3 regions of the Bradyrhizobium sp. 147 genome follow, and region 2 is predicted to be linked to each of the others. Evidence: predicted binding sites of a transcription regulator. Region 2 holds the regulator's gene; each other region holds the start of a gene.
What was found. Region 2 encodes LexA, which represses DNA repair genes until DNA is damaged. Its sites were predicted from a motif close to TGTTCNNNNTGTGTTCNG; they were not measured.

Region 1: ruvC (crossover junction endodeoxyribonuclease RuvC) is a predicted target of LexA. The motif match lies at 4,282-4,299, and genes of this name have one in related genera.
Region 3: IVA87_RS09495 (putative DNA modification/repair radical SAM protein) is a predicted target of LexA. The motif match lies at 4,022-4,039, and genes of this name have one in related genera.

Annotation. Positions count from the first base shown of each region.
Region 1 is NZ_JADPKL010000089.1:387,801-394,799, forward strand. It holds gene IVA87_RS22995 (methyl-accepting chemotaxis protein) at 1-1,283, opposite strand, end outside; gene IVA87_RS23000 (methyl-accepting chemotaxis protein) at 1,391-3,139, opposite strand; gene IVA87_RS23005 (YebC/PmpR family DNA-binding transcriptional regulator) at 3,361-4,107, shown strand; gene ruvC (crossover junction endodeoxyribonuclease RuvC) at 4,330-4,857, shown strand; gene ruvA (Holliday junction branch migration protein RuvA) at 4,854-5,471, shown strand; gene ruvB (Holliday junction branch migration DNA helicase RuvB) at 5,621-6,652, shown strand; gene IVA87_RS23025 (metallophosphoesterase) at 6,802-6,999, shown strand, end outside.
Region 2 is NZ_JADPKL010000099.1:35,530-42,528, reverse strand. It holds gene IVA87_RS26010 (HAD family phosphatase) at 1-188, shown strand, start outside; gene IVA87_RS26005 (hypothetical protein) at 347-553, shown strand; gene glp (gephyrin-like molybdotransferase Glp) at 775-1,986, shown strand; gene lexA (transcriptional repressor LexA) at 2,164-2,865, shown strand; gene IVA87_RS25990 (hypothetical protein) at 3,433-3,867, shown strand; partial or broken gene IVA87_RS25985 (ComEC/Rec2 family competence protein) at 4,007-6,284, opposite strand; gene IVA87_RS25980 (DUF2171 domain-containing protein) at 6,379-6,612, opposite strand; gene IVA87_RS25975 (SgcJ/EcaC family oxidoreductase) at 6,702-6,999, opposite strand, start outside.
Region 3 is NZ_JADPKL010000042.1:32,016-39,014, reverse strand. It holds gene IVA87_RS09510 (error-prone DNA polymerase) at 1-1,682, opposite strand, end outside; gene IVA87_RS09505 (DNA polymerase Y family protein) at 1,679-3,271, opposite strand; gene IVA87_RS09500 (DNA repair protein) at 3,168-3,956, opposite strand; gene IVA87_RS09495 (putative DNA modification/repair radical SAM protein) at 4,120-5,355, shown strand; gene IVA87_RS09490 (UdgX family uracil-DNA binding protein) at 5,355-6,797, shown strand; gene IVA87_RS09485 (inorganic phosphate transporter) at 6,896-6,999, shown strand, end outside.

The DNA of each region.
Region 1 (6,999 bases), on a different contig from region 2:
GCCGCGACCTTCTTCACCGCGCGATCGGTGAACAGGCGGCGGTTGCGGCAATTGGCGTTATTCCAGACCGGGTCCTTGCCCTGCGGCAGACGATAGTTCGGATTGTGGGTCGGCAGATAGCCGCCCTTGGCCCATGCGACGCAGAACACGATGCGGGGATCGGATTTCTGAATCGGATCCTGGATCGCGGGCAGGACGCGGTCGGTGAACTCGACGTAATTGGTGAGGAATTGTCTCGGATCGGTGCCGGGAATTTCGCGGTACTTCTCGTCCATGAGCTGGTCGAGCGTGATATCGCCGCGATCGATCGCGGCTTCGAACTCGGCGGAGATTCGCTTGGCGGTTTCGACGACGACGCGGATCAGCGGCGCGTCCGACGTCGCCACGCCGCTGTCGGCGATCAGCGCGATCAGGCCTTCCGAGGTGTCGAGCAGTTTTGCGATCCGTTGGTCGGCACTCCTGAGATCGCGCGAGGACAGATCGACGCCCTTGGCAAGCTCGTTGAGCTCGCCGATCACGGTGTCGCAATGCCCGAGGTTGGAGGTCGCAGCTCGCGTGACGCCGCCGATCTCCGCCTCTACTGAGGCGAAACCCTGCTGGACGCGCGAGATGATGCTGGAGATCTGTTGGGCGCCTTCACCGGCAGTCTTGGCACGCTGCGAAGCGTCGCTGCTCTCGCCGATCAGGCCTTCGATCTGGCCGTCGAGATCGCGCATGGTGTCGGAGATCTGATGCGTGGCCTGGCGAGTGGCCTCGGCGAGGTTCTTCACCTCGCTCGCGACCACGGCGAAGCCGCGACCGGCATTGCCGGCGCGTGCCGCTTCGATGGTTGCGTTCAGCGCCAGCAGATTGGTCTGCTTGGCGATCGCCTCGATCGAGCCGGAGACCTTTGCCACCTGGGCCAGCGCCGAGCCGACGGCGCTCAATCGCGCCTCGATCCGCTCCACCGCGGCGACGAGCTCGGAGATGTGGCTGACGGCGGTATCGACTGTGCTGCGCGACTGCGCGATCTCGTCGGCCGCGGCGGACGACGTCGTTTGCACCGCCTGAGATGCGTTGGCGATGTCGTGGTTTGCCGAGACCATCGTCTCGGCCGTCTTCTGGAGGTGGTGAAACCGTTCCGATTGATTGGCGACGCGGCTTGCGACTTCCTGGACATTGCCGGCGATGTCGGCGAGTTCCACGCCGAGGCCGCCGATGCGGTCGGCGAGCTGGTCGATCAGCCGTTCGGCCAGCGCCCGGTTGGAGCCGGTGTCCATGACTGCAAGTTGTACGGCGGACATGTGCGATGAGTCCTCAAGGAGAGCCGTTCGCCGGCTCACGGCAGCATTCCCATTCCAGCTTCAGCTTTAAAGGATGATTCGCGCCTGCCGTCTTGCCTGAGCGTGCACTACAATTTGTAGGCCGTCCTGAATCCGCCCCAGTGCCGGCCCTGCACGCGGATGGGGACGTCGATCTCCCGCATCATCACGGTGTTCCCGTTGCCCATGTCGCGCGCATAGCTCTGGACCAGGTACGAGCGCAGGTTGCGCGCGGCGGCGAGCCCCGCCGGATCGTTGAAGATCCGCCGGTTACGGCTGTTGGCGGTGTTCCAGGCCACGTCGCCCGGCCGCTGCGGATGCGAATAGATCTTGTTGTGCACCGGCAGGAAGCCGTTGCGATCGACCATGGCGCAGAACGCCATGCGCTGATCCTTTGCCAGGAATGCCTCCTGGAAAGGCGGTAGCGCGCGGTCGGCCCAGTCCAGATACTTTGTGCGATATTGCTGCGGATCGGTGCCCGCAATTTCCACGTAGTCGGTGTCGAAGAGGTCGTCGATCTTGACCTCGCCGCGCGCGACCGCCTGCTCGAATATCTTGGTCAGGGCGTTGCCGGCTTCCATGGCACGGGTGACAAATTCCATGTTCTCCTCATGGATCGACCACAGACTGTCCTCGATCTTCTCGCGGAGCTCGGCATGGGGGCCGACGAAATGCGCGCGGGCGCCGGCTTTGGATTGCTCGACCACGCGCAGGCGGCAGGCGCCGACGTTCTCGAGGGTGCCTTCGACCAGCGCTTGCGGCGCAAGCCGGCCTGCGTCCGCCCCGCCGATCAGCACGCCGTCCATCGCGATCTCGTAGACTGGCATCACGCCGCGCGCGGTTTCGAACTTGAGATGGCAGGGCAAGCGCTCGGTCTTGCGGCGGTCATCGTGCTCGCTCTGGCGGAGCAGCACGGCGCAACGCGACTTCAGCTTTTGCGCGAAGGTGGTGACGGCGCGGCCGGCGCTGGCGACGTTCTCGCCATGGGTCTCGGCCGCTTTGGTCGCTGCGTCGATCTCGGCCGCGCTCTCGCCGACCGAGACGATGAAGTCCGAGGCGCTGGCAGCGTTGCCGGAGACTTCGCTGGTGGTGGCGTTCTGCTCGGCGACGGCGCCGTTGACGGTCTCGAACACCGGGCGGATCGCCTCGATCGCCTGCGAGATGCGGTGCACGGCATCCGCAGAGCCGGCGGCGTCGCGCTGGAGTGCGTCGATCTTTTTGGTGATCTCTTCGGTCGCGCCCTGGGTCTGCACTGCGAGCGCCTTCACTTCCGTCGCGACGACTGCAAAGCCTTTGCCGGCCGCGCCGGCGCGCGCGGCCTCGATGGTGGAGTTGAGCGCGAGCAGCGTCGTCTGCCGTGCGATCTGCGCGATCAGATTGACGACATTGCCGATGGCGGCGGAGGACTCGCGCAGGCGATCGACATTGGCGCGGGCTTCCTGCGCAGCGGCGCTGGCCTCGTCGGCGAGCTTGCCTGCCTCGCGAACCTGCGCTCCGATTCCCAGTGCGGACTGCGTGAACTTGTCGGCGGCATGGGCGAACGTCGAGGCGGTCGATTGCGCCGCGTTGGTGCGGCCGGTCAGGGCGTCGGTGCGGTCGCGAATGGCGGCAAGGGTTGCGGCGGTCGCCTCGGCTCCGCCGGCCACCGAATTGGCGGCGCGCTCGAGCTGCCGGATCATCGCGCCGAGCTCGAGTTCCAGCAGCTCCAGGATCTCGCGGGCCGAGTCGCCATCGGCGATCCCGGCGGGCTCGGAATGAGCCACCGGTTGCGCAGCCTGCGAGGCTGCCGCAGGCGCAGCCATGTCCGGCAGACGCTTCCGAAATAGTCCGAACGCCATCGGGTCTCTCTGGTCGGGGGACGGTCGGACGCTATTTTCGCAGGCTGAAATGAAGTCAGGGTTAACGATGCCTGACACCTAGGCAGAGGCCATTACGGCGGCTACCTTTACAGTGCTACCTTAGAGCAGCAGATCCCTTTGATTCCGGTGGGTTGGCGGCCTATAAGGCCGCGCCTCCCACCCATCGGCGAACGATCCCGAGACCCTTCAAGAGACCACGCATGGCCGGACATTCCCAATTCAAGAACATCATGCACCGCAAGGGGCGGCAGGATGCCCAGAAGTCGAAGCTGTTCGGCAAGCTGGCGCGGGAAATCACCGTCGCGGCCAAGCTGGGTACACCCGACCCCGCCATGAACCCGCGCCTGCGCGCCGCCGTGATCGCAGCACGCCAGGAGAACATGCCGAAGGACAATATCGAGCGCGCCATCAAGAAGGCGCTCGGCAGCGAGGGCGAGAATTATGACGAGATCCGCTACGAGGGCTACGGCCCCGGCGGCGTCGCCGTCATCGTCGAGGCGCTGACCGACAATCGCAACCGCGCCGCGTCCGACATCCGCTCCTTCTTCACGAAGTCCGGCGGCAATCTCGGCGAAACCGGCTCGGTCTCCTTCATGTTCGACCGCACCGGCGTCATCGAATACGATCGCAGCGTCGCCTCTGACGATGCTGTGCTGGACGCGGCGATCGAGGCCGGCGCCGACGACGTGATCTCCGGCGAGGGCGGACACGAGATCTACGCCTCGACCGAAGGCTATCGCGACGTCGCCAAGGCGCTGGAAGCCAAGTTCGGCGAGCCGCGCAAGGCCGCGCTGATCTGGAAGCCGCAGAACACGGTGTCGGTCGACGACGAGACCGGCGAGAAGCTGCTCAAGTTGATGGACATGCTGAATGAGCACGACGACGTCCAGAACGTCTACGCCAATTTCGAGGTGTCGGACGCGCTGATGGCGAAGATGGGCGGCTAGGGCCTCAACCCTCCGCTGTCGTCGCTCGGCTGGACCGGGCGACCCAGTATTCCAGAAACATTCGAACAATACCGATAAGCCGCGGCGTACTGGATAACCGCCTTCGCGGGTATGACACCGGATGTGTGCTGAGCGGCGGTGCGCCCCGCGGTATCCCACTTCCCCTGTTACTTCCGTTCTGTTTCTGTTTCGCTTCGGGCGGCCAGCCGCTATCACTGGCCCATGACTGCGCTCCCGATTCGCGGCCCCGTTCGCATCATCGGCATCGACCCCGGCCTGCGCCGCACCGGCTGGGGCGTGATCGAGGCTGAGGGCAACCGTCTGATCTACGTCGCCTGTGGTTCGGTGGAACCGCCGGACGACTTGCCGTTGGCGAGCCGGCTGCTTGCGATCCATGAGGGGCTCGCGGCCGTTCTGTCCGATCACCAGCCGATGGAAGCCGCGGTCGAGCAGACTTTCGTCAACAAGGACGGCGTTGCGACACTGAAGCTCGGCCAAGCCCGCGGCGTTGCCATGCTGGCGCCCGCAATGTTCGGCATCGTCGTCGCCGAATATGCGCCGAACCAAGTCAAGAAGACGGTGGTCGGCGCCGGTCACGCCGACAAGCAACAGATCGCGATGATGCTCAAGATTTTGCTGCCCAAGGCCGAGCCGCCGTCGGCGGATGCCGCCGACGCGCTCGCCATCGCCATCACCCACGCTCATCACCGCCAGAGCACCGCGCTCAGGCTGAAGGTCGTGGGGATATGATCGGCAAGCTCAAGGGCCTGATCGATTCCTACGGTGAGGATTTCGTCATCCTCGACGTCGGCGGCGTTGGCTATCAGGTGCATTGCTCGTCACGCACGTTGCAGCATCTGCCGTCTCCGGGCGAAGCGGCCGTGCTGTCGATCGAGACTTATGTCCGCGAGGACCAGATCAAACTGTTCGGCTTTCGCACTGACCAGGAGCGTGAATGGTTTCGCCTGCTCCAGACCGTGCAGGGCGTCGGCGCCAAGGTCGCGCTCGCCGTGCTCGGCACCTTATCGCCGGCTGACCTCGCCAATGCCATCGCGCTCCGCGACAAGGCGGCGGTGGCGCGCACGCCCGGCGTCGGCCCCAAGGTCGCCGAGCGCATCGTCACCGAACTGAAGGACAAGGCGCCGGCCTTTGCCAATGTCGATCCGGCAGTGGTGCATCTCGCCGGCGCCGTCGACGACCAGCGCGCGCCGCGCCCCGTGGCGGATGCGATCTCCGCACTGGTCAATCTCGGCTACGGCCAACCGCAGGCCGCCGCGGCGATTGCGTCGGCTTCGCGTAGTGCGGGCGAGAATGCCGAGACCGCGCAGCTCATCCGCCTCGGCCTGAAGGAGCTCGCGAAGTGAGCGCGTCAATGCTCGGTCTCGTAGGGTGGGCAAAGCGCAACGTGCCCACCACCTTTGGAGCGACCGGTGACGTGGTGGGCACGGCGCGAAGGGCGCCTTTGCCCACCCTACGAGGAGTTCGCTGAGTGAGCGATCCCAAGGCCAATCGCATGGTCTCGCCCGAGCGCCGCAGCGACGACGTCGGCGACACCGCGCTGCGTCCGCAATCGCTGTCCGACTTCGTCGGCCAGCAGCAGGCGCGCAAGAATCTCTCGATCTTCATCGAGGCGGCGCGCAAGCGCGGCGAGGCGCTGGATCACGTGCTGTTCGTGGGTCCCCCGGGCCTCGGCAAGACCACGCTGGCGCAGATCGTGGCGAAGGAGCTGGGCGTCGGCTTTCGTGCCACCTCGGGGCCTGTCATTGCCAAGGCCGGCGATCTCGCCGCCCTCCTCACCAACCTCGAAGAGCGCGACGTGCTCTTCATCGACGAGATCCATCGCCTCAGTCCGGCGGTGGAAGAGGTGCTTTATCCCGCGATGGAGGACTTTCAGCTCGACCTCATCATCGGCGAAGGCCCGGCGGCGCGCTCGGTGAAGATCGAGCTGTCGAAATTCACCCTCGTCGGCGCCACCACGCGGGCTGGCCTGCTGACCAATCCGCTGCGCGACCGCTTCGGCATTCCGGTGCGGCTCAATTTCTACACCATTGAAGAACTCGAAAGCATCGTCAGCCGCGGCGCGCGCGTGCTCAATGTCGGCATGACCGCCGATGGCGCCAACGAGATCGCGCGCCGCGCCCGCGGCACACCGCGCATCGCGGGCCGTCTGCTCCGCCGGGTCCGCGACTTCGCCTCGGCGGCCGATGCCGACAAGATCGACCGCAAGATCGCCGACCACGCACTCAGCGCGCTCGAGGTCGATGCCGCAGGCCTCGATGCCATGGACCGCCGCTACCTCACGACCATCGCGCAGAATTATGGCGGCGGCCCGGTCGGCGTCGAGACCATGGCCGCCGCTTTGTCCGAGCCGCGCGATGCCATCGAGGACATCATCGAGCCCTATCTGATCCAGTGCGGCTATCTCCAGCGCACCCCGCGCGGCCGCCTGCTCACCTCGCACGCCTTCCGTCACCTCGGTCTCGCCGAGCCCTCGCGCGATGCGGCCCAGTTCGGCCTGTTCGGCTCGGACGAGAGCGACGACTGATTTACGCAAGTGCAGAGTGCTCCGGTGCTCGTGAATTTCCGGTAATCTTGTGCAGGTCTCTGCACGGAGATGCAGGCGGTCTGCACGAGCGCACCCCAATTCCGCTCCAATCAAGTCGCATCGAGAACCAGCATCACCATCGAGCGTCCATGATCACTCGCCGTCATTTCATCCGTTCCATCGGCGCCCTGTCCGCCCTCGGCGCCTCGACCGCGGCCTACGGTGTCGGCGTCGAGCCGATGCTGCGGCTCCGCGTCACCCGCTATCATCCGGCGCCGCGGCAATGGCCGGCGGATCTTCCGCTGAAGATCGCTGTCATCGCCGACATCCATGCCTGCGATCCCTGG
Region 2 (6,999 bases):
GCCTGCGCAAACCGGATGCAGAGGCGTTCGATCATGTCGTGGCGGCGATCGGCCTGCCAGCCAGCCGAATCGTCTTCTTCGACGACCTTGCCGAGAACATCGAGGGGGCGCGAGCGCGTGGACTGACGGCGGTGCATGTCACCTCGCCCGGTGATGTCGGCAAGGCCTTGCTAGGGTTGGGAATTTGACCACCGATGCCGACCGGATCGGGTCGGGTTCCGGGCACCCAAATCCGCTCGGGTAGGGACCAATTCACTTTGTACATTTTTGTACAGAGTTCCGGGAACGGAATACCTCCCTCCGGACTCTATGAGTCCGTTGGGACGTCTACATCGGACTTATTCTCGTGCTGGGCAAAGCCTACCTCACAAAGCAAGCCTCCTTGCTGCTCGAATTCGCCAAGACCACCTCGGATTCGCGCCTCTCCGCCAAGCTGATCAGCAAGGCCGCCGACCTAAAGTCGCAGGCCGATCCGCTGCCGGACAAGGATCAAAGCCCCAAAGCTCCGGACGTGACAGCCGGCGTCAGTTCGGGCGAACAGACGCAGAGTTGATCCGATGCTGGCCGTGGCGCTCATCCTTGTCGTCCTCGCCATGGCTATCCTCGTACCGGTCTGTCTCGCCTTCCGGATCATGCCGTGACCGGTCTGCGCACGATTCTTCATGACGGAGATCACGCAGGATAAATCATCCTGTCGGCGCCTTTGCCTCACGCCTGCACTCGGCTAGAACTTTCGCCGCCCATTGCCGATATGCTCAGCAGGAGTTTCCGCCCTTGGCCTTGATGCCGGTTTCTGACGCGCTTGCCGCGGTGCTGGCAGGTGCGGAGCCGCTGCCTGAAGCGATGGTTTCCCTCAACGAGGCCTATCATCGCGTGCTCGCACGCGATGTCGCGGCGCTGCGCACACAGCCGCCGGAAGCAATGTCGGCGATGGACGGCTACGCGGTGCGCGCGAGCGATGCAACAAAGCTCGATAGTGCGCTCACCTTGATTGGCGAGGTGGCGGCGGGTCGTCCATTCGCGGGAACGCTGGGCCCCGGCGAAGCCGTGCGGATCTTCACCGGCGGCGTCATTCCCAACGGTGCCGACGCAGTCGTGATCCAGGAGGACACGGTTGCGGACGGCAAGCGCATCACGATCAAGGAAGCCGCCATTGCCGGCCGCCACATCCGCCCCGCGGGCGTCGACTTCTCCGAAGGCGACCTGCTCCTGCGCAAGGGAACCCGTCTCACCGAGCGCGATCTCGCACTCGCCGCCGCCATGAATCATCCGCAGCTTGCCGTCTGCCGCCGTCCGAAGGTCGCGATCCTCGCCACCGGCGACGAACTGGTAATGCCGGGAACCACGCCCGGTCGCGGCCAGATCGTCTATTCCAACGGCTACGCCCTGCACGCGCTCGCCCGCAGCGAGGGGGCCGATACCATCGACCTTGGCATTGTCGCCGATACGCTGGAGGCCACCACTGCCGGCATCCGCCGCGCCCGCGAGAGCGGCGCCGAGATCCTGGTCACGAGCGGCGGCGCGTCGGTCGGCGACCACGATCTGGTCCAGCAGGCGCTGAGGGACGAAGGCGTCGCGATGGCGTTCTGGAAGATCGCGATGCGCCCGGGCAAGCCGATGATGCATGGGCGGCTCGGCGCGATGCGCGTGATCGGCCTGCCGGGTAATCCCGTGTCATCCTACGTGTGCGCCTTCCTGTTCCTGGTGCCGCTGATTCGCGCCTTGTCGGGACGATCCGTGATTCATCACCGACAAGAGCGCGCCGTGCTCGGCCGCGATGTGGACGCAAACGATATGCGCGCGGACTATCTGCGCGCACATCTGGAGACGCGCGACGACGGCACGCTGGTGGCCCTTCCCGTCGATCACCAGGATTCCTCGCTGCTTGCGAATCTCGCTGCAGCACAGGCACTTCTCGTCCGCGCACCGTTCGCTCCGAAGGCAGAGGCCGGCTCGCCTTGCGAGGTGCTGCGCCTGCCCGTCTGAACGCATCCACTACACGCGTTCCGCGAACTTTGCCGCGTTCACGGTAAATTAAGCAGTTGCGGAACACATATGGAACATATAGTGTCCGTTCATGATTTGTTTCGAGCATGTAGCGGTCTACCGCTCCAATTCAGCGTCTCGGAATCGAACGACATCAACCGGGGGACTTTGGTCGAGATGTTAACGCGCAAACAATACGAGCTTCTGCGGTTCATCAGCGAACGTCTGAAGGAAAGCGGCGTGCCGCCCTCCTTCGATGAGATGAAGGATGCGCTCGACCTGCGCTCGAAATCGGGCATCCATCGCCTGATCACTGCGCTCGAGGAGCGCGGCTTCATCCGCCGCCTGCCCAACCGCGCCCGCGCCATCGAGGTGATCAAGCTGCCCGAGCTCCAGGCCGCCGCCGGCAGCCGCCGCGGCTTCACGCCGAGCGTCATCGAGGGCAATCTCGGCAAGGTGCGCGCGAGCTCCAGTTCTTCCGCAGACGAGGGCGAGCGTCCCGTTGCGGTGCCCGTGATGGGTCGCATCGCGGCCGGCACGCCGATCGAAGCGTTGCAGACCCGCAGTCACACCATCAGCGTGCCGCCCGACATGCTCGGCTCAGGCGAGCACTACGCACTCGAAGTGCGCGGCGATTCGATGGTCGAAGCTGGCATTCTCGATGGCGACATGGCGCTGATCCAGCGTAACGAGAGCGCCGATACCGGCGACATCGTGGTGGCCCTGATCGACGACGAGGAAGCGACGCTCAAGCGCTTCCGCCGCCGGGGGGCGTCGATCGCGCTCGAGCCCGCCAATGCCGCCTATGAGGTGCGCATCCTGCCGCCGAACCGGGTGAAGATTCAGGGCAAGCTGATCGGGCTGTACCGCAAGTACTGAGACGAGCTAGCGGTCATTCGATACCAATGATTCCGATTGGAGCGGACGACGGTCCGCTCCAGCTGGATAGTCTTTTGGTCTTGCGCAGATTATCCGGCCCCTCTCTCCGGCGCTCCATCCTCGGCATGCGGCCCCAAGCACTCATCGCTTGTGAAGAGATCTTAGGAGATTACGATGTGCAGGATCGCCTTAAGCGCCTTCGCAGCGTGCTGATCGCTTGATCGGCCGCGCAAGCATTCGCAACTCGATTGCAGCACCACGCACGCAAGTCAGCGCACGCAGGGAGCGAGCATTTCCGCAACGCCCGAACTGCCATCGACCGACAGCCACGGCGAAGCTGGCCACATTCCCCTGGTCGGCGCCCGTAGGCCACGGGCGCTCGCATCCGCCGAATGCACTGAAGCGAGCTTTGTTCCTATGGCTTCGGGAAAGATAATGTGATCGCGTCCGGCAACGCCAGCCGCAGATTTGCCTACAACGGAGCAGAGCGTTACGTGCTTCCACTCTGATAGAGGCTTGCGCCTCCGAAGGAGGCGCGGGTTGCTATCTTCGAATGAGGAGCACCCGATGTGTGACTACAGCCTGCATGCCGTTGCATCTCGCCCCGCCGAAGTCGGCGAGACGATCGTGTCGACAACGTTCCGCGGCACCTCAACGCGCGGCTTTGCTTCCGCGGCCGATCCGACCGTGGCCGTCTGCCTGCTGCCGGGAACGGAGCTCGCCTTCGCCGACAACGTCCGTTACGATAATCGCTGGATCTGGACGCGCACCATCAACTCCCGCGTCGGCAAGTTCGGCAAGATCGATCCGCACATACCCGACCGCCATCATGACGCGATCGAATTCCCCGACGGCAAATACGTGCTGGTGACGCAGCTCGTCGAAGGCCAGCGCGCAACCGTGCTGCAATTGCCGGTGACGCAGCCGGTCAGCGAGCGCGAGCACAAGCCGCAGATCGTCGCCGATAGCCGGTCGACGATCACGCGCTTGCCGATTGGCTGAGCCGCCCCGCCCGCGGGGTCGGGCCAGGATTGAAATTGCCATCGCCGGCCGAGGCCGGCGAGATGGTAAGATTTAATGCTGCGGAACGTCCGGTCGGACCCGGACCTACTCTTCGCGTTTGTTTTTAATCGTCCGGCGCCTAATCGTCGACCTGCAGGTCGGTCTCCGCCGGCGTTGCATCCGGTTGCGGGCCGCGGCCGTCCTCGGCACAAGGCTGCCGTCGAAATCACCCTCGCCGGCGCCGGCCGGCAGCCAGGGACGGCTTGTGCCTCTTGCTCTCACCGCCTGAATCGCAAAGCCGTCACCACGCTGCGTCAATGCCAGCGCGCCTTGGCTGGCGAGACGTTGCCGGTCGACCACCATCGCCGCGCAATCGGGCGGCGCGGGGCGCGTCGTGACCACCAGCGCGGCACGACTGCAATCCTCAGCCAGCGCATCGATGCGCAGGGAAAGCGCGACCAGCCGACCGTCGGCAAGCGGCGTCACACAGCCGGACTCATCGCACGACACGCCGTCAGCCAGCGAGCTACTCCCGGCATCGCGCGGATCGGCGTCGGCAGCTAACCACTGTTTGAGCAGAAAGCCATCCTTGCTCGCCCGGATCACATGCAACTGCCCGTCCCTGCCCCGCACCGCGACGCTGGCGCCGTCCCCGGCAATCAGGATATCGGGCTGCCGCACCGACAGCCCCCACGCGATGGAAGCCAGCAGCACCAAGGCACCGGACCAGCGCAAGGGCGTGCGCAACAGACCCATCACGATGATCCCGAGGCTTGCCGCGATCAACGGCGCGGTGCCGAACGCAGGGATCCGGCCGACTGCACCGGGCAGCGCCGCAACCCAGCGCGACACCGCGACCATCCAGTCGATGCCGATCCCCATCAGCCACCAGAACACACCGTCAAGCCCAAAGGGAGCCGCGAGCAGGCCGAACAGGCCCGCCGGCATCACCAGTGCCGAGACCACCGGCATCGCGCCGAGATTGGCGAGCACGCCGAACGGCGTGACGCGATGGAAGTGGAAGGCGGCATAGGGCGTGGTCGCAAGTCCTGCGATCAGCGAGGCCAGGAATAGCATCGCGATCTCGCGGCCGCCCCAAAGCGCGATGCGCGCCGTCGCGGAATGATCGGGCGAGGCAAACAGGTTCGGCATGCCGATCTGCACCAGCGCCACGAGCCCGAGCGTTGCGGCGAACGACATTTGAAAGCTCGGATGCACCAGCGCTTCCGGCGCGACCGCGAGCACGATCAGTGCCGCCACCGCCAACGTGCGGAAGGTGATGGCGCGGCGATCGACCATGACCGCGATCAGCACCACTGCCGTCATGAAGAACGAGCGTTGCGTGGCGACCTCCGCGCCTGACAGCAGCAGGTAGAACGCAGCCGTCACCAGCGCGGCGGCCGCTGACCATTTCTTGATAGCGAAGCCCGCCGCCAGCCCCGGGATCAAGGCCAGCAGGGCGCGCACCGCGAAGAACACGACACCGGCGACGACCGCCATGTGATAGCCGGAGATCGACAGCACATGGCCCAAGCCCCGAGATGAACATGGCGTCGTTGACGGGCGTGGTGATGGCATCGCGCCGCCCGGTGAGCAGCGCGGTCGCGATCGCACGGTTGTCGCCCTCGAGCGTCGCACGGATGCGTGCATCGATCGCATCACGCAAGCCCTGCATGAAGGCTGCGTAGCGCAGCCGCAAGCCGCCGGTCTCCGGCGGGGCTGCCACCGTAATCGCGCCCATTGCAAAACCAGAGGCGCCGATGCCTTGAAAGAACATGTCGCGGGAGAAATCGTAGCTGCCCGGGCGCACGGGAGAGATCGGCGGCATCAAGCGCGCCTTCAGCTGCACGAAACTGCCGACCTGCGGTGCCATCCCCTTGCGCACCGAGAGGCGGACGCGCTCGAGCCTGACGTCGCTGCGCTGCGCCTCCGTGGCGGTGACGCGCAGCACGAAGCGATCCGTGCGCTCGCGGATGTCGCGGGTCTCGACGTAGCCCGACAGCAATACCGAATAGAGTGGCTTGGCCAGCACCGTATGGGCAATGCGCGCCGTCTTCCAGGTCGCCATGGCAAAGCCAGCCGCGACCGCCGCGATCATGATCGCGGGCGCGAACAGCCGACTCCGCCGCAACAGGACGGCGCCGAGCATGAGCGCGATGGCGGTCGCGGCAACGACCCACAGCACCGGCTCCTGATCGGCAGCGAAATAGAGCGCGATGCCGCCTGAAGGCGACCGGCACCCACGGCAGCAGCCGGCCGGCGCCGGCCTCGGCACGCACCCATTCGCGCGCCGTCTCGACGATCGCGGGCCAGACGCCAAAGCCCGCCGGCGCAAAGCCGCCAGCGGGCGCGGCGCGGCCAACCGGCCACGTTCCGGCAACTCCCTGGGAGCGCACTGGCCGGCCAAGCTCCGCCATTTCCTGCACCTTACGATACGCCATAGGTGCAGAGGCTACCGGAACGTGCGGCTGTGCGAATAGCGGTACGGATCAGGAACGAACTTGGACGCCCCTACTTTTCCTCTTCCATGGTCACGGCGACCGAGGCCTTGGCCGAGAGGCGGACCTTGTTGCCTTCGACGTCGGCAACGAGACCCTTATCGATGAAATGATGGTGGCCCTTGTGGCGGCCCTCGCCGCTGTCCTTCTTGGTCAGCTTGATGCGGTTGCCCTCAACGCGATCGACGGTGCCGATATGGACGCCATCGGCGCCGATGATTTCCATATGTTCTGCGATGTTCTGCATGGATGGACCCTCGTTTGGATTCACCCCAACGTCAGAGGCGCGCGTTCGTTTCCCACGCGAAAATGACGATGCCGTGTGCCGCCCGCTCGTCAGATCAGCGGTTCCTTTGACGAGGCATGGTGGTTGACGATCTTCCACGCGCCGTCCTCGCGGATGAGGACCCAGCTCATCTTGACGACGAGATCAGGACGCTCGCCGGCGAGATCGAACGAGACGGTTGCCGCCATGTTGATCAGGTCAGGACCTGCCTGCGCGGCATGCACCTCGGAAAACATCGCACTCGGCTTGCGCCATCGCGGCAGGCCGTTGAAATAGTCCGCAACGCCGTCCCTGCCCCGGTAGAGTTTCGGGTTGGAGCCGAAGAAGAACGCGTTGCTCGCATAGAGC
Region 3 (6,999 bases), on a different contig from region 2:
TTGTGCTCCGCGATCAAATCAAAACACTTGCGGATGCAGGTCAGCATGCCCAGCGCCAGCACGTCGACCTTCATCATGCTGAGCGCGTCGACGTCGTCCTTATCCCATTCGATGAACGTGCGGTCGTCCATCGCGGCATTGCCGATCGGCACATAGGTGTCGAGCCGGTCCTGCGTCAGCACATAACCGCCGACATGCTGGGAGAGATGGCGCGGGAATTCGATCAGTTCGGTTGCGAGCTCGACCGCGAGGTTGATCATGGGATTGTTGGGATCGAGTCCGGCCTGCCTGACCTGCATGTCGTTAAGGCCCTTGCCCCAGCTTCCCCAGACGGTGTCGGCGAGCGCGGCCGTGACATCCTCGGTCAGGCCCAGCGCCTTGCCGACGTCGCGGATGGCGCTGCGCGGGCGATAATGGATGACGGTGGCGATGATCGCGGCGCGGTGGCGGCCGTAGCGACGATAGACATATTGCATCACCTCCTCGCGCCGCGAATGCTCGAAATCGACATCGATATCGGGGGGCTCCAGCCGCTCCTTGGAGATGAAGCGCTCGAACAACAGATCGACCTTGGTTGGATCGACCGAGGTGATGCCGAGCACGTAGCACACGGCCGAGTTCGCCGCCGATCCCCGCCCCTGGCACAGGATATTCTGGCTGCGCGCGTAGCGCACGATGTCGTGCACGGTGAGGAAGTAATGCGCGTATTTCAGCTCGGCAATCAGCGCGAGCTCTTTCTTCAGCGTAGCGTACAGTTTCTCGTCGATTTTGGTGACGCCGCCGAAATATTTGTCGACACCGGCCCAGGTCAGATCCTCAAGATGACCTTGCGCGGTCTTGCCCGGCGGCACCGGCTCGTCCGGATATTGGTATTTGAGCTGATCGAGCGAGAAGTCGATTGCGTCGGCAAAGCGCATGGTCTCCGCGATCGCCTCGGGGAAATCGCGGAACAGCCGCGACATCTCCTGCGGCGCCTTCAAGAACCGCTCGGCGTTGGCTTCCAGCTTCCGTCCGACCGCCTCGATCGTGGTCTTTTCCCGGATGCAGGTCAGCACGTCCTGGAGAGGACGGCGCGCGGGATGATGATAGAGCACCTCGTTGGTCGCGAGCAACGGCACTCTTGCTTTTGCCGCGAGATCATCGAGCCGCGTCAGCCGGCGCCGGTCGTCGCCGCGATAGATCAGGCTCGCCGCCAGCCACACGCCCTCGGCCCGGCTGTCCTTGAGTTTTGCAAGAACATCCAGCGCCTGCGCGGGTTCGAAACGATGCGGCAGCGTCAGGACCAGGAGCTGGCCTTCCGAAAACTCGAGGAGGTCGGCGAAGGTAAGACGACACTCGCCCTTCTCGATCCGCGTGATGTCGTCGCCGCGCTTGCCCTTTGTGAGAAGCTGGCACAGCCGACCATAGGCCGCGCGGTCACGCGGATAGACCAGAATGTCCGGCGTGCCGTCGATGAAGACGATGCGCGCGCCGATCAGGAGTTTCGGCTTGTGCAGCACCTCGGCATTGTCGAGCTCCTTGTAGGCGCGCACCACGCCGGCCAGCGTGTTGTGATCGGCAATGCCGATCGCGGGAATGCCGAGGATGCTGGCCTGATGCACATAGGCGCGCGGATCCGAGCCGCCGCCCAGGAAGGAAAAATTGGTGGTGATGCCGATCTCGGCATAGGCAGGCGTATTCATGCGAAGAGACCGTGCACATACCAGCCGGGAGAAGCGGGTTTGCCGTCGTCGTCGAACACCTCCCCCTCATAAAGACCGTCGCGAAAGATCCAGAAGCGCAGGCCTTCGGCATCCTCGATGCGGAAATAATCCCGCGTGAGCTGCTTGCCGTCCTGCCGCCACCATTCCATCGCGATGCGCTCGGGCCCTTCCACCCGCACCACCGCATGCAGCGCGCGGCGCCAGGTGAATTGATGCGGCGGGCCGTCCGGCACGGTCGCGAACGGCACCTTGATCGGCTCCGGCTTGTCGAACAGCCGCAAGGGACGCAGCGGCGGCTCGTTCTCGGCCCGCGCAGGCCATTCCGCCTGCATGGCGGCGGCGAGATGATGCTGCGCCGGCGCGGCGACAACCGCGCATTCAGGGATATGGGTGTCCTGCGGCAGGTGCACGACGACGCGCTTGCCGCCGATACGCGCGGCAATGCGGTCGATCAGTGCAGCAAGCTCGTCATTGTCGTGGACATGGGCATCGAGATCGCGCTGCTCCTGCACCACGATTTCTGTACGGCTCGCCGACAGCCGCACCATGTCAAAGCCGAAGCCGGGATCGAGCGGGTCGGCGAGCGCATCGAGACGCTCGCGAAACAACCGGTCGATCACCGCGCTGCGCGTCACCGGACGCCCGGTCTCGACCGTGATTGCGCGCACCACGCCATCGGTGCGGAAGAACGCGGCTTCCAGGCGTCGCGCGCCCTTGCCCTGCTTCTCCATGGATGCGATCAACGTGTCGGCAAGCCGCGACAGCGTCATCGCGATCATGGTGTCGGTCGCGATCGGCTCGGCGAAACGTTTTTCCACGATGTAGTCGGGCAGCGGTTTTCGCGGGTTGATCGGCGCATCGCCCTGCCCCAGCGCATGCGCCAGCAGCGTGGAGAACCGGGCGCCGAACCGCGCCGTGATCTCGCTCGGCGAGCGCGAGGCGACGTCGCCGATAGTCTTCAAACCGGCGCGACGCAAGCCTGTGGTGATGACTTCACCTGCACCGAGCGCGGAAATCGGAAATCGGCTGATCGCCGCCGCCTCCTCGCCATCGGCCACGATGGTGCCCGTGGCCTGCCGCGTCAGCGTGCGTGCGCAGATCGAGGTGCCGGCGATCGCCGCGCTGATGGCAAACCCCTGCCGGGCCAATGCGCGAACCAACGTCCGCAACAACGCGGCCTCACCACCGAACAGATGCGCGCAGCCGGTGATGTCCAGGAACAGGCCGTGCGGCGGATCGAGCGCCACCAGCGGTGTGAAGCGGTCGCACCAGTCCGCGACATCGCTGAGCGTCTTCGCATCGGCGACGATATCGGCGTCGAACACTTTCAGGTCCGGACACATCGCCCGCGCATTGGCCAAGGGCTGGCCGATATACAGGCCGAGGCGCTCGGCGGCCTCGTCGAGCGCATGGATCACCAGCGCATTGTTGTCCTTGATGACGACGATGCTTGGATCATTGCTCTTATGCAGTCCGACGTTCCCAAAGAACCGCTGAATCCGGTCGATGGGCAGGCGCGGCAGCCACAGGCTGAGAATACGTCGACGGCTCACTGAACTGGCACTCATCACATTTCCATTCCATGATCCACCGGCCACATGGGCCATGACGATTGCGCAAGAGCTCGGCATCGAAGCGCGGCGCGCCCCAGGCACTCGACACCGGGCCCGGCGGTGAATGCGCTGCGCGCAGCATCCATCGTGTTTCCGCGGTCGAGGGCAGCGGCTGCGCCGCCATGCGCAGCAAGAGCCCGGTGACGCCGGAAGCTTGCGCGGCCAGCGTCAGCTTGCGGCTCGCCACGAGATCGAACTGCCTGGTCTCGCCCCAGAGCTCGAGCACCACAGCCCCCAGCGCATCGCAGGCGAGCGCGTCGGCTGAGGTGCGCAGTGCGCTCTCGACATCAGCGCCGCGCACCATCACCACGCGGCGCGGATCGAGACCGAACTCGGCGAGCCCGCTCATCGACAGCGCGCCGGTTTCGATTTCCGAAAAATCCTGCCGCACCCATAGCAACGGCCGGTGCGCCGAGACGCGGCCCGCAAGCCCCATGACAAAGCCCGTTGCGGACGTCCCCTGCCGGCCCTCACAAAACACCTCATGGATCGCCGCACGTGCGAGCCCGCCCTTCAGCGCGCTGTCCGCCTCGCTGTGGCCGAGCGTGATGCGATCGCGCTGATGCACGACCTCCGCCGTCTCGATGCGCTCGATCTGGCTGCGCAAGGTCGCAAGCGCGCTTCTGCGTGCGCCGCTCATGCTCGCCGCTCCTTCAGGGGTGATTGCCGGTGGCTCTCAAAAAGAGAACCAGCGGCTGGCTCATTTGTTCATGATATGTTCTAATATAAAGCTAACGCCGCCCTGGGAGTCAATCGAATTGGCGCGCTTTGGGATTCATGAGTGGAATCAAAGGGATTCAAACATGGACGTACAACGCAAGCTGGAAATCCTGGCGGATGCTGCCAAGTACGACGCATCCTGCGCCTCCAGCGGCACCGAGAAGCGGGATTCCAGCGACGGCAAGGGCATGGGCTCGACCGCGCCGGGCATGGGCATCTGCCATTCTTACGCGCCGGATGGACGCTGCATCTCCCTGCTCAAGGTGCTGCTGACCAATGCCTGCAATTACGATTGCCTCTATTGCGTCAACCGCGCCTCCTCGAACGTAGCACGCGCCCGCTTCACCATCGACGAGGTCGTCAAGCTGACGCTCGACTTCTACCGGCGCAATTACATCGAGGGCCTGTTTCTCTCCTCCGGCATCATCCGCAGCCCCGATTACACAATGGAGCAAGTGGTCAGCGTCGCGCGAAAACTGCGCGAGGAGCATCACTTCCGCGGCTACATCCACCTCAAGACCATTCCCGAAGCCGACGATGCGCTGATCGCAGCAGCCGGCCAATATGCCGACCGTCTCTCCATCAACATCGAGATGCCGCAAGAGACGAGCCTTAAGCAATTCGCGCCGGAGAAGGACGTGCGCGCAATCCGTCGCACCATGGGCCGGCTGCGGCTCAAGCTCGACGAAGCCGAGGAAGGCCGCAGCGCGAAAACGAAGGCCAAGCCGCAGCGCTTTGCGCCGGCTGGGCAAAGCACGCAGATGATCGTCGGCGCCGACACGGCCTCCGATCACACCATTCTCCACAGCAGCGCCAATCTCTACGGCGCCTACCGCCTGCGACGCGTCTATTATTCCGCGTTCAGCCCGATCCCCGACGCCAGCCGCGCTTTGCCGCTGGTGCAGCCGCCGCTGCTGCGCGAGCACCGGCTCTACCAGGCCGACTGGCTGATGCGGTTCTACGGCTTCGACGTCGGCGAGATCGTCGACGACAGCGCGATGCTGCCGCTCGAGATCGATCCAAAGCTCGCCTGGGCGCTGCGCCACCGCGACCGCTTTCCGCTCGACGTCAACCGCGCCAGCCGCGAGGAATTGCTGCGCGTGCCGGGCTTCGGCACCAAAGCAGTCGAACGCATCATCGCGACACGGCGCACGACAACGATCCGCCTCGCCGATCTCGCGCGGCTGCATGTGCCCCGGCACAAGGCGCTGCCGTTCATCGTCCTCAGCGATCACCGGCCGCCGCCACACCGCCTCGATGAGGCGCGGCTGATCGAACGGTTCAAACCAAAGGCAACGCAACTGGGGTTTGGCTTCTGATGCAGTTCATCATCCTCGACAACGAAACCGATTTCGACGGCTGGCGCAAAGCCGCGCGGAGTCTCGTGCTTCACCACGTGCCGCCCAGCGATGTCACCTGGACTGTGCAAGGCGGCGAAGCCGAGCTGTTCGCCCCGTCTTCGCCATCTCCGATCCTCGAAGTGAACGACGGCACCTTCAACGTATCAGGCAAATTCGTCGAACTGGCCAAAGCAGCAATCCTGCACCGCGACCGCGAACGCTTTGCGATCCTCTATCGCCTGCTGTTTCGGCTGAAGGACAATCACGATCTCATCGAGGTCGCAACCGATCCCGATGTCGCGCAAGTCACGGCCATGGCGAAGGCAGTCTACCGCGACGAGCACAAGATGCATGCCTTCGTGCGCTTCCGCGAAATCGGCAGGGAACGCCAGGCTCATTACGTCGCCTGGTTCGAGCCGGAACATCACATCGTCGAGCTCGCCGCGCCATTTTTCGCCAAGCGCTTTGCCGACATGCCCTGGTCGATCCTGACGCCCGACCTCTGCGCGCATTGGGATGGCCACGCACTCTCGTTCACGCCGGGCGTCAGCAAGAGCGAGGCGCCCGGCGAAGACCGGCTGGAGGAAACCTGGCGGCGCTACTATGCCAGCATCTTCAATCCGGCCCGCCTCAAGGTGAAGGCGATGCAGGCCGAGATGCCGAAGAAATACTGGAGGAACCTGCCCGAGGCTTCGATCATTAAGCCCTTGATCGAGGATGCCGAGCGCATGACCGGCGCCATGATCGCCAATGCCGCAACCGATCCGCACAAGCCTCAGAAGCGGCCGGAGGCTCCGATGAAACGCAAGACCACAACCGACGATCTCGACGCGCTTCGCGAGGAGGCCGCGCATTGCCGCGCCTGCCATCTCTACAAGGACGCGACCCAAACCGTGTTCGGCGAAGGCCCGAAGTCCGCCAACATCATGCTGGTCGGCGAGCAGCCCGGCGACAAGGAAGACCTCGCCGGCCATCCCTTTGTCGGCCCGGCCGGCCAGATGCTCGATCGCGCGCTGGAGGAAGCCGGCGTCGATCGCAAGAAGGTCTATGTCACCAATGCCGTCAAGCACTTCAAATTCGTGCCGCGCGGCAAGATCCGCCTGCACCAGAAGCCGAATACGCCGGAGATCCGGGCGTGCCGGCAATGGTATGAGCGGGAGCTGGCGGCCGTTCAGCCCGATCTCGTCGTCGCGATGGGCGCCACCGCCGCGCAAAGCGTGTTCGGCAAGATCACGCCCATCGGCAAAAACCGAGGCCGGTTGATCGACCTTCCCGACGGGCGCAAGGCTTTGGTGACGGTGCACCCGTCTTATCTGCTGCGGCTGCCCGATCCCGAGGCCAAGGTGCTGGAATATCAGCGCTTTGTCGAAGATTTGAAGATCGCGGCCGGCTTGCAGAAGAAGGCTGCACGGGCTGCTTAAATACTGGCAGGAAGGCGGCTTTCACGCCTTGGTTGTCATTCAGCCTTCAAATCCATCGCGGACAATACCCTTACCTGAAGGTTAAGGGGCGTCCAGAGATGACCGATGTAGCATTCGACCGCGCGGTAACAGATCGCGCGCCCGTCCAGCCGGCGTCGCGGCCAAATCTCGACAAGGGCTTCAATCCGCTGACGCTGATCCT